Regions from separate parts of the Pseudarthrobacter equi genome, predicted to be linked through region 2. Evidence: riboswitches for the same ligand, from Rfam matches in the RefSeq annotation. Region 2 holds a riboswitch; the other holds the start of a gene.

Region 1 (5,238 bases), 400 kb from region 2:
AAGCAGGCGCACTGGAACATTGTGGGCACCAATTTCCGGGACCTCCACCTGCAGCTGGATGAGATCGTTGACGCCGCCCGCCAGTTCGCCGATGACACCGCCGAGCGCATGCGGGCCCTCCACGCGCTGCCTGATGGCCGCAGCTCCACTGTGTCGAAGTCGACCGCCCTGGCGGAGTTTCCCGAGGGCCTGATCAGCACCAAGGACGCCATCGAGCGGATCGTTGCAGCCATGGAGGCAGCGGTGGGCACCATGCGCAAGGTCCATGACGAGGTGGATGAGGAGGATCCCACCAGCGCAGACCTGCTGCACGAGTTCATTGCCAAGCTGGAGCAGTTCGCTTGGATGGTGAACGCCGAGACGATGAAGCCGACCGCCAGCGTCACCGCGCCTGACGAAAAGTAGGAGCGGACTGCCACCACAGCACGGATGAGGCGCCCGGTACCGGAGGTTGGACTCCGGCGCCGGGCGCCTTTGCCGTTGAGGCCTATGCGCTGACGCGTGCCGAGGTGCTGCTACACGGCCTTAGGTACTTTGCGAAGTACGACGGCGGCGCAGACTGCCGCGGTTGCCATCAGGACCAGCCCAATCGCCGCCGTCACATGCACGCCGGAATCGAAGGCGGCAGCCGCGGACTGGCGGACGGTTTCGGCCAGCGGGGCCGGCAGCGCGGCCGCGAGGTCCATGGCGCCTGCCAGTGTTTCGCCGGCGCTGTGGCGGGCCGCTTCCGGGGCGGTGCTGACCACGGCTGCCGGGAGGTGCAGGTTGTGCTGGTAGGAGGCCGTGAGGATGGAGCCCAGTACGGCCGTCCCCAGCAGCGCCCCCACCTCGTACCCGGTCTCCGAGATGGCGGCCGCGGCACCTGACTTGTGCGCCGGCGCCGCACCGAGGATGAGGTCGTTGGAGATGGTTTCAGCCGTCCCCACGCCCAGCGCCAGGATCAGCAACGCTGCCAGCAGCAGTGTGGGCCCGCCGTCGTGGTTCCCGAACGTCACCAGGCTGTATCCCGCGGCGCTGAACGCAAGGCCCGTTCCCACCACGAAGCCGGGGCGCACCTTCCGGACCAGCGGCACCACCACCAGTCCTGCCACCACCGTGGCAATAAGGGCCGGGATCATGGCAACGCCCGCGGCAGACGGCGTCATGCCTTCGAGCAGCTGCAGGTGCTGGGCCAGGAAGAGGATGAAGCCGTTGAAGGAGAACAGGGCCAGGACGTTGGCGGTGATGGCCATGCTGAACACCCGGTTGCGGAAAAGCGACATGTCCAGCAGGGGGTGCGGCAGCCGGAGCTGCCGCCGGACGAACACCACTGCCATGGCCAGGCCGAAAGCCATGGCGCCAAGGCCGTTGCCGGACAAGCCTTCCGTGGCAACTTCCTTGATGCCGTATACCAGCGGCACCATCACCAGCAGGGACAGCGCAATGCTGGGAATGTCCACCTTCCCCGGTTCCGGATTCTTCGATTCCGGGATCAGCGCCGGACCCAGGGCGATCAGCGGCACCATGAGCGGCACTGCGACCAGGAAGACTGCGCCCCACCAGTAGTGCTCCACCAGCCAGCCGCCGAAGATCGGACCCAGGGCGGCCCCGCCGGAGAACCCGGCGGCCCAGATGGCCACCGCCAGCCGGCGACGGTTGGGCTCCGCGAAGATGTTGCGGATGAGCGAGAGGGTTGAGGGCATCAGCATGGCGCCAAAGAAGCCCAGGGCGGCGCGCCCTGCGATGAGCCATTCCGCCGTTGGCGCGAACGCTGTGGCGGCCGAGAGCGCCGCAAAGCCCAGGCTGCCGGTGAGGAGCAGCCGCCGCCGGCCGATCCTGTCACCGAAGCTGCCCATGCACACCAGCAGCCCCGCCAGGACCAGCGGGTAGGCGTCCACGATCCAGAGCAGCTGTACCCCGGAAGGGTTCAGGGACTGGGCTATCGCGGGCAGGGCGAAGGTCAGTGCCGTGTTGTCCACGGCCACCAGCAGTACGGGGAACATCAGCAGCGCAAGGGCCAGCCAGTCGCGCCACGGTGCCCGTGGGGCAGCAGGTCCCTGAAGCTGGGGTTCAGCGCGGTGCGTCGACGTGGTCATAGATTAACTATACCGTCCAGACGGTACAGTTTGGAGCGGTGGTTGAGTTGAGCCTCCGGCACCCCGGGAGGGCATGATGGATGGCATGCCCCGAAAGCCAGTCGCCCGCGAAGCTGTCCTTGACGCCTTCGCCACCCTGTTGATTGAGGTGGGGGAGCGCGCCGCCACCCTGGACGCCGTAGCCCGAAAGGCCGGCGTTTCCAAGGGCGGTCTCCTCTACCACTTTCCCAACAAGGAAGCCCTGATTCAGGCGCTCCTGGACCAGCTGGACGCGCTCGCCGGAGAAGACGCCGATGCCATGGCCGCCGCCCCGGAAGGTGCGGCCGCCTACTTCATCAGGTCCTCGGTGTGGGGAGACACCCCCTTGGACCGGGCCATCGTCGCCGCCACCCGGCTGGCGGAGGTGGCGCATGAAGAAACCCGCCGCCGTTTCGCTGCGATCCAGCGGCGGTGGCTCGACGAAATCGCCGCCGATGTGGGGCCGGCCCTGTCCAAGGCCGTGCTGTATATGGGGGACGGCCTCTACTTCAACGCCATGCTCTCCGTCGGCCCGGTCCCCGAAGGCGGCGCAGCTGCGGACGTGGACGAATTGCTGGCAGCACTGGAGAGGCTCCGGCGGTAGCAGGACATTTGCCCCGGGGGCCGTGGCGTAGGAGAATTAAGCGTTGTGGGAGCTGTCACCTGACGGCCCCGCGTACACATCCAACTGAATAGCCTTTGATCTGCGGCGGGAGAGTCCTGCCACAACGTCGGCAGGCGCCGTAGGAGCAAATCCTCCCCAGGAATCTCGCAGGCCCCTGTACCGCCGCGGCGAGGCACCTCTGGAAAGCAGCAGGCCGTCCAGGCACCCGTGATCGGGTGCCGGACCGTTGTGCTCACCGACGGTGCAAGCGGGTCCTGTCCATGCAGGCGCCGCGGAAACTCTCAGGTCCAATACAGAGCGGGGAGGGACCCGAATCGCTGTGGCGTACCCTGCGCCGCCTGAGTATCTGGAGTTCCCCCGTGACGGTTAGTTCAGCCTCCACCACTTTCGTCGACCGCCATATCGGCGCCCGGCGCCAGGACCACGTCGACACCATGCTCAAGGCTGTGGGCTACGACAGCGTTGACTCCCTGGTCGATACCGCCGTTCCCCAGGTCATCCGCCAGGAGACGGCACTGAAGCTGCAGGACGCCCTCAGCGAGGTTGAGGTCCTGACCGAGCTGCGCCGGCTGGCGGGCAGGAACAGGACCGCCGTCCAGCTGATCGGCCAAGGCTACTACGACACCATCACCCCGGCCGTGATCCGGCGCAACATCCTTGAGGCGCCGGCCTGGTACACCGCCTACACGCCGTACCAGCCAGAGATCTCGCAGGGCCGGCTGGAGGCGCTGCTGAACTTCCAGACCATGGTGCAGGACCTGGTGGGCCTGCCGATTGCCAACGCGTCCCTGCTGGACGAAGCGACGGCTGTGGCGGAAGCAGTCCTGCTGATGCGCCGCGCCAACAAGGCCAAGCCTGCCGCAGACGGCAAGACCGTCCTGGACATCGACGTGCTGCCGCAGACCATCGCCATCGTCAAGGGCCGGGCCGAGGCGCTCGGCTTCGAGGTGGAGGTAGCTGACCTCTCCCAGGGTCTGCCAGAGGGTGACATCAACGGCATCGTGCTCCAGCAGCCCGGCGCCTCCGGCCGCGTCTTCAACCAGGCTGAAGCCATCGCCGCCGCCAAGGAGCGCGGAGCGCTGGTCACTGTGGCCGCCGATCTCCTGGCGCTGACGCTGATCACTCCTCCGGGCGAGCAGGGCGCGGACATCGCTGTCGGCTCCACACAGCGTTTCGGCGTGCCGCTGTTCTTCGGTGGCCCGCACGCTGCCTACATGGCCGTCCGCAAGGGACTGGAGCGTTCGTTGCCCGGCCGCCTGGTGGGCGTCTCGAAGGACGACGCCGGCGTTCCCGCCTACCGCCTGGCCCTGCAGACCCGCGAGCAGCACATCCGCCGCGAGAAGGCCACGTCCAACATCTGCACCGCGCAGGCGCTGCTGGCCATCGTGTCCTCCATGTACGCCGTGTACCACGGCCCGGACGGCCTGAAAGCGATCGCGGAAACAACGCACGGCCACGCCCGCACCCTGGCGGCCTCCCTCGCGGCCGCCGGTGTGGATGTCCTCCATAAGAGCTTCTTCGACACCGTCACCGTTCGAGTGCCCGGCCGCGCTGCCGGCATTATTGCCGATGCTGAAGCGCGCGGCATTAACCTGCGCTCCATCGACGCAGATACCGTGGGCATCTCCCTGGATGAAACCACCACGGCGGCCGTCGTCGCCAATGTCGCGGACATCTTTGGTGCCTCCGTAGGGGCCGCTGAAGGCTTCGGGCTGGAGGCCGCCGTCGAACGTTCCTCCGGTTACCTGGAGCACCCGGTGTTCAACACCCACCGGTCCGAAACGCAGTTGCTGCGTTACATCCGCCGCCTGTCCGACCGTGACCTGGCGCTGGACAGGACCATGATCCCGCTGGGTTCGTGCACCATGAAGCTGAACGCCACCGCCGAGATGGAAGCGATCTCCTGGCCGGAGTTCGCCTCCATCCACCCGTTCGCCCCGGACTCCCAGACCGAAGGCTGGCGTGAGCTGATCACCGGGCTGGAAGCTGACCTGACCGAGATCACCGGGTACGACCAGGTGTCCATCCAGCCCAACGCCGGTTCCCAAGGCGAACTCGCCGGCCTGCTGGCGATCCGCGGCTACCACCACTCCCGCGGCGATCAGCAGCGCAACGTCTGCCTGATCCCCGCCTCGGCGCACGGCACCAATGCCGCGTCCGCGGTCCTGGCCGGCATGAAGGTGGTTGTTGTGGCCACGGCAGCCGACGGCACCATCAACCACGATGACCTGACGGCCAAGATCGAGACCCACAAGGACGTCCTGTCCTGCATCATGATCACCTACCCGTCCACCCATGGCGTCTATGACGGGGATGTCCGTGAGGTCTGCGATGCCGTGCACGCGGCCGGCGGCCAGGTCTACATTGACGGCGCGAACCTGAATGCGCTCGTGGGCCTGGCGCAGCCGGGTAAGTTCGGCGGCGACGTGTCCCACCTGAACCTGCACAAGACGTTCTGCATCCCGCACGGCGGCGGCGGGCCTGGCGTCGGCCCGGTCGCGGCGAAGGCGCACCTGGCAC
Region 2 (5,238 bases):
CGGGTGGCTGCCGTGCTTCTCCATCCTAGATGCAGAAACACTAAGCATGCTGAACTTTAACGCCGGCGCCCCTCCACCTCCGGCTGCAGACAGCACTGCGGCGGGACCCGGAGTGAGTCCCGCCGCAGCGTTGCAATCAGGAGCTTATTCGCTGATCAGTACCTTGACGGCCCGGATCGGCGATGAAGCCTAGGAGCGGGAGCCCCGGGCGGCTTCCTCCTGGGCGGACTTTTCACGGTCCAGCCCGCCGGCCGCCGCCTGCTCATCGGCGCGCAGCTCGGCCCGGAAGACTTCGAAGCGGGCAAGGTGGGCGGGGCGGCGGCGGAGGAAGAACCAGGCCACGCCCAGGACGAGGAACCAGATGGGGGTCACCAGCAGTGCAGCCAGGGTGTCCGGCTGGGTGGTCAGGGCCCAGAGGACGAAGGCGAAGAACGCGAAGACCACCCAGACCATGGGGACACCGCCGGGCATCTTGAACTTGGACGCCTTGTGCAGGTGAGGCCGGCGTGAACGGAACTTCAGGTAGCTGGCCAGGATGATGGACCAGACGAACACGAAGCAGACGGCGGCCACGGTGGTGACCATGTCGAAGGCCTTGGCGATGTCCTTGCCGGCGTACATCAGGACGATGCCGGAGAGCAGCAGGATGCAGGAAAGGAACAGGGCGTTCTGCGGGACCTTGCGGCTGGACAGGCGGCTGAACATGGTGGGCGCGTCGCCCTCCTGGGCCAGGCCGTACACCATGCGGGAGGTGGAGTAGATGCCGGAGTTGGCCGAGGACATGGCGGAACTGAGCACCACCAGGTTCACGATGGTGGCCGCGGCGCCGAGACCGGCCAGGGAGAACATGGCGATGAACGGGCTGTGGCCGGCCCGGAACTCGGTCCACGGAGTGACGGAGATCAGGATGATGAGGGCGCCTACGTAGAAAAGCAGAACGCGGATGGGGATGGAGTTGATTGCCTTGGGCAGGTTCTTCTCCGGGTCCTTGGCTTCGGCGGCGGTGGTGCCTACGAGCTCAATACCCACGAAGGCGAACACGGCGATCTGGAAGCCGGCAACAAAGCCCATGAATTCGTTCGGGAACATCCCGCCGTGGCTCCACAGGTTGGTGAAGGTGGCAGGGCCGGCGTCGGACTGGAAACCGCTGAAGATCATGAACAGGCCAACAATGATCAGGGCTGCGATGGCGATGATCTTGATCAGGGCGAACCAGAACTCGGTCTCACCGAATGCCTTGACGGTGGCGAGGTTCAGGACCAGGAGGATGATCACCGTGGCGATGCCCGGGATCCACAGCGGAATGCCCGGCCAGAGTTCTTCCGAGTAGGCGGCGATGGCGATCACGTCCGCAATGCCGGTAATCACCCAGCAGAACCAGTAGGTCCAGCCGGTGAAGAAACCGGCCCACGGCCCCAGCAGGTCAGCGGCGAAATCGCTGAAGGACTTGTAGTTCAGGTTGGAGAGCAGGAGCTCGCCCATGGCCCGCATAACGAAGAACAGCATGAAGCCGATGATCATGTAGACGAAGATGACGGACGGGCCGGCCGCGGAGATGGTCTTGCCGGAGCCCATAAAGAGGCCGGTGCCGATGGCACCGCCGATGGCAATGAGCTGGATGTGCCGGTTGCTGAGCTGCCGCTCCAGGTGGGGAGGCTCGCTGCGGGCGGCGCTGCCCGCAGGAGGGTTGTTGCGGGGTGGCTCGCCGTTGGACGTGAGGGGATGATTCGCCATGGGGAACTCCATCGATAAAGCAGCATTTTTGGGTGCCGCAGAAGTTGGGTTCCTCCCCGCTCTGTAGTGAACCTGAGAGTTTCCGCGGCCCAAGCCGCTTGCACCGCCGGTGAGCCGGAACTGGTCCGGCTGCTTTCCAGAGTTGCCTGTCCGCGGCGGTACATGGGCCTGAGAGTTTCCTGGGGAGGGTTTGCTCCTACGGCGCCTGCTAAATGTACCCGGCAGGACTCTCCCGCCGCAGGTCGAAGGCATGTTTAGTTAGGTATGCTCAGCGGCCGCACCCTTCCGGGGCAACGTTGGCCCGGGCTGCTCCGATGAGTTGAGCCAGCCGGACACGGTGCTGATCACCGGACCCAGTGTGGTGCGGGTCACGATCGAATGTCAAACCCCATTTTTCCACCCCCGCAACAAGGCAGCCGCCGCCCACTGTGTGACTGTCGGATTTGTTTTCCTTTCAACTAACCTGTACGGTGTGAGGCGAATCACCCACAGTTGAATAGCCTTTCGAGCTGTGACGGGAGAGTCCTCCCGGCACCACCGGGCAGGCGCCGTAGGAGCAAATCCTCCCCAGGAATCTCTCAGGCCCCCGTACCGTCACGGCGAGGCAACTCTGGAAAGTAACCCGGCCTAAGCCAGGTTCACCGACGGTGCAAGCGAACCCGCCACGCAGGGTTTTCGCGGAATCTCTCAGGTCCAATACAGAGCGGGGAGGAACCCATCCCATGCCGTGCCACCCTGGCCGGCCAGACCTGGAGTTCCTCATGACGATTCAATCCCTTCCAACCACGTTCGTTGACCGCCATATCGGCGCGCGCCGGCAGGCCGACATCGACACCATGCTCAAGGCTGTGGGCTACGACAGCGTTGACGGCCTGGTGGACGTGGCTGTTCCGGCGTCGATCCGCCAGGAAACGGCACTGAAGCTGCAGGACGCCCTGAGCGAGGTTGAGGTCCTCACCGAGCTGCGCCGGTTGGCGGGCAAGAACAAAACTGCCGTGCAGATGATCGGCCAGGGCTACTACGACACCGTCACCCCGGCCGTGATCCGCCGCAACATCCTTGAGGCGCCGGCCTGGTACACCGCCTACACGCCCTACCAGCCCGAGATCTCCCAGGGCCGGCTGGAGGCGCTGCTGAACTTCCAGACCATGGTCCAGGACCTCACCGCCCTCCCCGTGGCCAACGCGTCGCTCCTCGATGAAGCCACCGCTGTGGCCGAGGCTGTGCTGCTGATGCGCCGCGCGAACAAAAATAAGGACGCCAAGGGCGGCAAAACCGTCCTTGACGCCGACTGCCTCCCGCAGACCATCGCCATCGTGCTGGGCCGTGCCGAAGCGCTCGGCTTCGAGGTGGAGGTTGCTGACCTCTCCGCGGGCCTGCCCGAGGGTGCCATCAACGGCATCGTCCTCCAGCAGCCGGGCGTGTCCGGCCGGGTATGGGACCAGAGCGCCGTTATCGCAGAGGCCAAGGAGCGCGGTGCGCTGGTCACTGTTGCCGCTGACCTGCTGGCGTTGACGCTGATCACTCCTCCGGGCGAGCAGGGCGCGGACATCGCCGTCGGCTCCACCCAGCGCTTCGGTGTGCCGCTGTTCTTCGGCGGTCCGCACGCCGCCTACATGGCCGTGCAGAAGGGCATGGAACGCACCCTCCCCGGCAGGATCGTCGGTGTCTCCAAGGACAACGCCGGCGCTCCGGCCTACCGCCTGGCCCTGCAGACCCGCGAGCAGCACATCCGCCGCGAGAAGGCCACGTCCAACATCTGCACCGCACAGGCGCTGCTGGCCATCGTGTCCTCCTTCTACGCCGTGTACCACGGCCCGGACGGGTTGAAGGCCATCGCGGAAACCGCCCACCACAACGCCAGGATCCTGGCCACGGCCCTCACCGCAATGGGCCGCGAACTGGTCACCGACTCCTTCTTCGACACCCTCACCGTGCGCGTGCCGGGCAAGGCCGCCAAGGTCATCAGCGCCGCCGAAGCGCGCGGCATCAACCTCCGCTTCGTCGACGCGGACACCGTGGGCGTATCCATCGATGAGACCACGACGGCGGCAACGCTGTCCGCGGTGGCCGTCGCCTTTGGTGCCGGTCCGGTAGGCGACGCCGAGGGTTTCGAGCTGCCCGAATCCGTGCTGCGGTCCTCCGGTTACCTGGAGCACCCGGTGTTCAACACGCACCGGTCAGAGACGCAGTTGCTGCGTTACATCCGCCGCTTGTCCGACCGTGACCTGGCGCTGGACCGGACCATGATCCCGCTGGGTTCGTGCACCATGAAGCTGAACGCCACCGCCGAGATGGAAGCGATTTCCTGGCCCGAGTTCGCCTCGATCCACCCGTTCGCCCCGGATTCCCAGACCGAGGGCTGGCGTGAGCTGATCACCGGGCTCGAGGCTGACCTGACCGAGATCACCGGCTACGACCAGGTGTCCATCCAGCCCAACGCCGGTTCCCAGGGCGAACTCGCCGGCCTGCTGGCGATCCGCGGCTACCACCACTCCCGCGGCGATCAGCAGCGCAACGTCTGCCTGATCCCCGCCTCGGCGCACGGCACCAACGCCGCCTCCGCAGTCCTGGCCGGCATGAAAGTCGTGGTTGTCGCCACCGCCCCGGACGGCACCATCGACCACACCGACCTTTCCGCGAAGATCGAGGCGAACAGGGACGCCCTGTCCTGCATCATGATCACCTACCCGTCCACCCACGGTGTTTACGACGGCGACGTGACCGAGGTCTGCGACGCGGTCCACGCCGCAGGCGGACAGGTGTACGTGGACGGCGCGAACCTCAACGCCCTCGTGGGCCTGGCGCAGCCGGGCAAGTTCGGCGGCGACGTCTCGCACCTGAACCTGCACAAGACCTTCTGCATCCCGCACGGCGGCGGCGGACCCGGCGTCGGCCCGGTCGCTGCGAAAGCACACCTGGCACCGTTCATGCCCGGCGACGCCAACAAGGCCGCCCATGAGGAAGGGCACGGGGTGGCGATTTCCGCGTCCCGCTTCGGCTCTGCGGGGGTGCTGCCGATTTCCTGGGCGTATGTGAAGCTGATGGGTGGTGCTGGCCTGACCGAGGCCACCAAGTCCGCGCTGCTGGCCGCGAACTACGTCGCTGCCCGGCTGAACGAGTTCTACCCCGTGCTCTACACCGGGGAAGGCGGACTCGTGGCGCACGAGTGCATCCTGGACCTGCGCGAACTCACCGCCCGCACCGGCGTCACGGCTGAGGATGTGGCCAAGCGCCTGATCGACTTCGGGTTCCACGCCCCCACCCTGGCCTTCCCCGTCGCCGGGACCCTGATGGTCGAACCCACCGAGTCCGAGGACCTCGCGGAGATCGACCGCTTCATCGACGCCATGATCACCATCCACGCCGAGATCGAGCAGGTGGCAGCCGGCGACTTCTCCCTGGAGGCATCGCCGGTGCGCAACGCACCCCACACGGCTGCCGCCGTCGTCAGCTCCGACTGGGACCGTGCCTACCCGCGCGAGCAGGCCGCGTTCCCCGTCG

What was found. A riboswitch is a leader RNA that binds a small molecule or an ion and turns the genes downstream of it on or off. The one in region 2 is predicted to bind glycine.
Region 1: linked by a shared signal. The riboswitch ahead of gcvP (aminomethyl-transferring glycine dehydrogenase) and the one ahead of gcvP (aminomethyl-transferring glycine dehydrogenase) in region 2 are both predicted to bind glycine.

The regions. Positions count from the first base shown of each region.
Region 1 is NZ_LT629779.1:1,279,045-1,284,282, forward strand. It holds gene BLT71_RS05830 (Dps family protein) at 1-405, shown strand, start outside; gene BLT71_RS05835 (MFS transporter) at 516-2,075, opposite strand; gene BLT71_RS05840 (TetR/AcrR family transcriptional regulator) at 2,161-2,697, shown strand; glycine riboswitch at 2,794-2,890, shown strand; gene gcvP (aminomethyl-transferring glycine dehydrogenase) at 3,078-5,238, shown strand, end outside.
Region 2 is NZ_LT629779.1:882,952-888,189, reverse strand. It holds gene cycA (D-serine/D-alanine/glycine transporter) at 190-1,734, opposite strand; glycine riboswitch at 1,786-1,880, opposite strand; glycine riboswitch at 1,881-1,979, opposite strand; glycine riboswitch at 2,240-2,338, shown strand; gene gcvP (aminomethyl-transferring glycine dehydrogenase) at 2,496-5,238, shown strand, end outside.